2 regions of the Weissella ceti genome follow, and region 1 is predicted to be linked to the other one. Evidence: riboswitches for the same ligand, from Rfam matches in the RefSeq annotation. Region 1 holds a riboswitch; the other holds the start of a gene.
The links. A riboswitch is a leader RNA that binds a small molecule or an ion and turns the genes downstream of it on or off. The one in region 1 is predicted to bind thiamine pyrophosphate.

Region 2: it holds a riboswitch for thiamine pyrophosphate, as region 1 does, so the genes downstream of both, thiE (thiamine phosphate synthase) here and thiT (energy-coupled thiamine transporter ThiT) in region 1, are expected to answer to the same signal.

What each region holds. Positions count from the first base shown of each region.
Region 1 covers NZ_CP074441.1:1,035,873-1,039,026, reverse strand. The annotation lists gene aroA (3-phosphoshikimate 1-carboxyvinyltransferase) at 1-49, shown strand, start outside; gene KHQ31_RS05410 (shikimate kinase) at 71-583, shown strand; gene aroD (type I 3-dehydroquinate dehydratase) at 576-1,316, shown strand; gene thiT (energy-coupled thiamine transporter ThiT) at 1,395-1,958, opposite strand; TPP riboswitch at 2,116-2,204, opposite strand; gene KHQ31_RS05395 (dihydroorotate oxidase) at 2,253-3,154, opposite strand, start outside.
Region 2 covers NZ_CP074441.1:665,712-668,865, reverse strand. The annotation lists gene KHQ31_RS03355 (Ig-like domain-containing protein) at 1-481, shown strand, start outside; TPP riboswitch at 818-909, shown strand; gene thiE (thiamine phosphate synthase) at 1,077-1,706, shown strand; TPP riboswitch at 1,704-1,815, shown strand; gene thiS (sulfur carrier protein ThiS) at 1,891-2,088, shown strand; gene thiF (sulfur carrier protein ThiS adenylyltransferase ThiF) at 2,142-2,798, shown strand; gene KHQ31_RS03335 (thiazole synthase) at 2,798-3,154, shown strand, end outside.

The DNA.
Region 1 (3,154 bases):
TGTGTCCTATCCAAGTTTCTTTACAGACTTAGCACGACTTAAAAAATAATTCTAACGAAAGGAAGCAGTCATGAGTAAATTGATCCTAATTGGCTTTATGGGAGCGGGAAAAACAACAACCGCTGAACTCCTAAGTCAACAATTGAACGTACCAATGCTAGATACTGACGTAATGATTGCCGAAGAAACCGGGCAAACACCAGGTGAAATCTTCTCAGCAAAGGGTGAAACTGCCTTTCGAATGTTAGAAAAAAATATCGTCCAAAAAGCATTGCAACAGGAAGGTATCTTGGCGACTGGTGGCGGAGTCGTAGAAACGACCGTCAATCGTGAACGTTTATATGATAATCCTGCGCCAGTGTATTATTTGTCTGGTGGATTTGGTCAGACGATGGAGCGTATTGTGGATGATATGGATCGTCCCATCCTGCGCAATAGCAGTTTGTCTGAAATTGGTGTGTTATGGCGTAGTCGTTTACCAAAGTATGAAGCGGCAGCTAATGTGACCATCCATACTGATGGTAAGACGCCACAAGAAATTGTGTCTGAAATTATTGAACACTATGAGGCGCACTATGAGTAGTCAATTACAAATCGGTAAACTAGTGCGACAGCAAGAGAGACCACTAATTGCGATTGCGATGCAAGTGAAGGATGCGTCAGAAACGAAGGGCTATCTGCAAGCGGGTATTGATGAGCGAGTAGATGTGCTTGAATGGCGCATTGATGCCTGGCAAGATTTGAGAACCCTAACTGTTGCAGTCATTAAAGAGGTAATGGTAGTGAGTCAAAGACCAATTATCTTTACATGGCGTACACGTGAAGAGGGGGGCTTAAAAAACTACAATGCCCATGACTATCAAGCTGTCTATTATGCAGCAATTGAGGCAGGGATTGCAGCGATTGATATTGAAACTAACGTGTTAGATGATCAAATGACGACGCGTGCATTTGCGAAAGCGCAAGGCGTTACGGTTATTGGTTCACGACATGATTGGCAATATCCAAGTAATCTACATCAACGGCTGTTTGAGTTAGCTGACATGCCAGTAGATGTGATTAAATATGCTGTAATGGCGGAAAATGAAGATCAAGCCAATATGCTGTTAGCTGAAACAAAAGCTCTTTTTCAACAATGTGAGATGCCATTAATTACGATGGCGATGGGGGATGCAGGAAGCCGAACCCGACTAGAAGGGTTTCGTCATGGCTCTCAATTAACATTTGCCCAAGCAGGGCAAGCATCTGCGCCTGGACAATTATCAGTCGACGACATAGCAAAATTCTTTGCTGATTCATATTTGAACGATTATTAGATTTGAACGATAACGAAAAAGACTGCCACAATTGTGACAGTCTTTTTATTTTGATTAATTTTAAAAGTGAATGAGCTCTTACAAGTTATCTGTGAAGATACGAGGAGCCTTCATGATTAGGATTGCCACCACAACAAGTGTCACAAGCGCCTTTGGAATCAAGAAACTTGCGTTGTATACAAGTGAGTATAGCAAGACTGATTGGTTCTTTGGCGCAAAGCTCGCATAGAAAACCACACCAGCAATTGTATGTGGTACTAGTGCAGCAACACCACTAATCATTGTTGCGATACTTCCTGAAATAGCAGCCTTAGTCAATTGATTGTTGGCCAATTGAGCTTGTAGTGTCTTTGAGTAGACCCCAGCTAGTCCGATAACGGCCACAGCTAATGGGTAATCCAAAAGCATTTGGAAGATGTTAACGAAGAATCCCCCAAAGATGAAGTTCAATAGTCCTGTCAAGAAACCAGTTGTGATTCCAACAGCTGTTCCACGACGAAGGGCGATGACAATGATTGGCAACATGGCCAAAGAAATGCTTCCACCTTGTGGCATACGGAATAGCACGATTTGGTCCAAAACGATGGCCAAGGCAGTAAAGATGGCAATTTCAATTGTCACCCGAATGTTACGTTGTTGCATGAAAATACTCCTCCTAGAGCGGCATATGTTTTTATTTCAACGAGTGTTGAAACATTTATTTAACGAACCGACAGCCAAGAGCAAAGTAAAAACCCCAGTCAATCAAGCCGTATTTCTACGGGTTTCATTCACTGGGGTTTTGTTTAATAGCAATATTAATAAACAAAACCAAGCTTCCTACGCCGGTACTAACCGGATCAGGTTCATGGGTATTATCTCAGCCTTTCGGCACCCCAGCATGGTCGATTCGTTTCAATTAAGTATATCTAGTTCTCAAAAGCTTTGCAATAACAATTAGATGTTTTTTGCGTTTGGATCTGCTTGCAATGTCTTTAGTTTTCCACGGAATTGTGACAAATCATCGTAACCACGACGTTGCATTTCTTCAATCAATTCAGCGTTCAAACGTTCAAAGACGGCAGGTCCTTCTTGATACAATGTTGTTCCAATTTCAACAATTTCGGCACCAGCTAGAATCAAGTCATACACGTTACGACCGTTTGTTACACCACCGGTTCCAATTACCTTAATTTCAGGACGTAGACGTTCACGGAATGCACGCACGTTGGCTAGGGCAGTAGGCTTGGCAATTGCGCCACCTAGGCCACCAAAACCACCCTTAGGTGTGATAGTCACTGTGTCTGTTTCAGGATCGATTGTCAAACCATTACCAATTGAGTTAATTGAGTTAACGAATGCCAATGGGAACTTGTTCAAGATTTCAGCAACTTGATCAAAGTGTGCGATATCAAAGTAAGGTGGTAGCTTTACCCCAACACGCTTTGTGAAGAAGGTAAAGATTTGTTCTAGCAATGCTTCTGTTGTCGCAAAGTCATAACCAATTTGTGGCTTTCCTGGCACGTTAGGGCATGAGAAGTTCAATTCAATCAATCCATCGAAATCAGATTCTTGAATACGACGCATGGCGTACAAAATTTCATCATGTGTAATTCCTGCAGTTGATAGGAAAATTGGCTTTTCATGTTGATACTTTTCAACATATTCGATGTAGTATTCCAAACCGTAGTTTGGCAACCCCATTGAATTAATTGAACCATATGGCATATCTGCATAACGAATTCCTTCGTTTCCCTTACGAGGGTGTTGTGTTGCAGTCTTAGTTACTAGGCTCGCCGCACCAGGTGCAGTGCGGATTTGATCTAGTTCCTCAATAGATTGGCAATTAATTCCAGCAG
Region 2 (3,154 bases), 370 kb from region 1:
TATTCACGGTTCAAAGCCAGAAGTACATATCGACCCAACGGAAGAAATTATTCCAGAAGAAGATATTGACGTTATCGATCCAATTACCCCAGAACATATTGATGGGCAAGTAGTTGAAGATGACAAGATCAATCCAATTAAGCCAGAACTAAAGCCTGACGTTAAGCCAACACCAACACCGAAGCCTAATGTTAAGCCAATGCCTGTGCCAAAAGCGCATGTAAAGCCAACACCAGCACCAGAGTCTGATGTTAAGCCAATTCCAGCGCCTAAGGCACATGTAAAGCCAACTCCAGCACCGAAGTTAAATGGTAAGTCAGAAGAAAAGGTTGTAGCACCTAAGAAGACTACAGCGAAGAAGTCTGAAACAAAGAAGGCAGAATTGCCAAATACTGGTTCAGCTGATAACTTCAATTTGACTATTCTTGGTTTGCTTGGTCTTGTATTCGCAGGATTAGTAATGGTTCGTCGTGGTAAGTAATTACCGATTAATTGAAACGAATTAAATATTTCATGAAAGCCTCTAAAGTACAATTGCTTTAGGGCTTTTTTGTTTTGTAATAATATCCAAACATCAAAAATAGAGTAATATGTATATTTGATTTCTCGACATATTTGTTGAATTTGGTAGTTGTAAGTTGTTTGAGTGCTGTGATTTTTTCTATAGTTTAAGGATACGAATTGGTGTTTATATATGTATGAAATGTACGTATATGTCCTTAATATGGATGAATAGTCGTTTATAAATGAATGTCTATTCTTTATTGTTTGTATCTTTTTTTGTTGCTAAACTTTGAAATAATTGCTAAACTAATCCTGTTAAAAGCTGGGGTGCCCAAATGTGGCTGAGATTATACCCAAGAACCTGATCTAGTTAACACTAGCGTAGGAAGCTAACAATAAATATGACGGTGTACACTTTAGCGACATATCTTCAAAATAATAATTCGAAGCATATGTATAAACACGAGCAGTGACGATCGTTTAGCAATATTTATTCTTAACGCTACACTATGAACATTCAGGCACAACGCTTTTAACGTGTTGTGCTTTTTTCTTTGGAGTGGGGTGAAATGATGAATCCGTATCAACTGTATCTTGTGACTGGTCAATATGAGTATTCGCCAAGTCGATTTTTGGAAATTATTGAGGAGGCGTGCCAAACCGGTGTAACCATTATCCAGTTGCGCGAAAAATCGCTGTCCACGCGTAATTATTTTGAGCTAGCTATGGACGTCAAAAGAATAACTGATCGGTATCACGTACCACTAATTATTGATGACCGCGTAGATATTATGTTAGCGGTTGATGCGGCTGGAGTGCATATCGGTGACGCTGATTTACCGATATCTATCGTGCGTCGATTAGTTGGTCCTAATAAATTAATTGGTGTGTCAGCCAAAAGCGTGAATCGTGCGATTGAGGCGGAACGCGAGGGGGCGGATTACTTAGGCGTTGGTGCAATATTTCCAACCCAAACTAAAGTTATTACACGACCAACATCCCCCGAAACCCTGCGTGATATTGGCGAAACCGTCAAAATACCAGTGGTTGCTATTGGGGGAATTAAAACACACAATGTGCATACCTTTACGGGCTTTCCAATTGATGGTGTAGCTGTAGTAAGTGAGATTATGTTGTCTAATGATATTGAGAAGACGGTTACGGCGTTACGTCAAGTAAACATTAACATGCCACATATATAAATCCACTGGGAGTGCCGAAAGAAGTGATCGGCTGAGATAAAGCCAATGCTTTGGATTCCAAGAACCTGATCTAGTTAAAACTAGCGTAGGAAAGTGGTGCAATTAGGTCGGTATTAACCTAAGCACGTTCTTTCACTATGGAAGCACGTGCTTTTTTATTTTATTTTTTGGAGGCAATACGCTTATGCGCATGAATGGACAATTAATCACTGGTTTAGAAGGATTAACCGTTAGTGAAATGCTTAAAAAACGAGAAGTCATGAATACGACACACGTAGTGGTGGAATTAAATGGTCGTATTTTAAAAGAGGATGACTTTCAAGATGTTGTGTTAGGAGAAAATGATGCGATTGAAGTTGTGTCATTCGTTGGGGGTGGCTGATTTCCAAATGAATCAGAATCGTTAAAACAGAAATATGAATTGGAGAATAGAAGATGACGATTAACATGCAAGGCATCCCCGCGCAAGACATTTGGCATGGGATGAAAGAACGCAACGTAGCCGGATCTACTGAAGCATTGGTAGATGCACATGTCGTAATTGCAGGTGCGGGCGGCTTGGGATCAAACATTGCTATTGGCTTAGCACGTTCTGGCGTAGGACACTTAACTTTAATTGATTTTGATGTTGTGGATTTTAGTAATCTTAACCGCCAACAGTATAAGTTAAGTCAGATTGGCATGCCAAAAGTTATGGCATTGCGTGAAAACATCTTGGAAATGAATCCATTTATCAATATTACGATTCATCAAGTTAAAGTAACTAATGAGAATGTGGCAGAGTTATTTGCGGATGCAGATGTCATGGTTGAAGCATTTGATGTACCAGATGCTAAAGCGATGTTGTTACGTACGAGTGAAGCAACTTATCCCAATAAGCCATTAGTAATGGGGAATGGTATGGCTGGCTTACATTCATCTAATACGATTCAAACTAAGAAGTTCCGTAAGAATGTTTACATTGCAGGGGACCAAACTAATCCGGGTAAAGAAGGTTTAATGGCTGGTCGGGTTATGATCGCTGCTGGGCATCAAGTGAATATGATATTGCAGTTGTTATTGTCACAGGAAAACCTAGAAGGAGAAAATTAATGACCGATCAACTAATTATTGCAGGACATGCTTTTGATTCACGATTTATTTTAGGATCAGGTAAATATTCGTATGACTTGATTAAAGCTGCTGTCGATCATGCAGGAGCGGAAATGATCACGATGGCATTGAAGCGTAACGAAGCGCATGAATCAGATATTCTAGAATACATCCCGGACGGAGTAACGCTATTACCGAATACATCTGGTGCCACAAATGCAGAAGAAGCTATTCGTATTGCACGTTTGGCTCGTGCATTGAGTGGTAGTGACTGGGTAAAGATTGAAATTATGCCGGATCGGCAATTCCTTATGCCTGATGGCGAAGAAACGCTAAAAGCAACACGGGTATTAGCG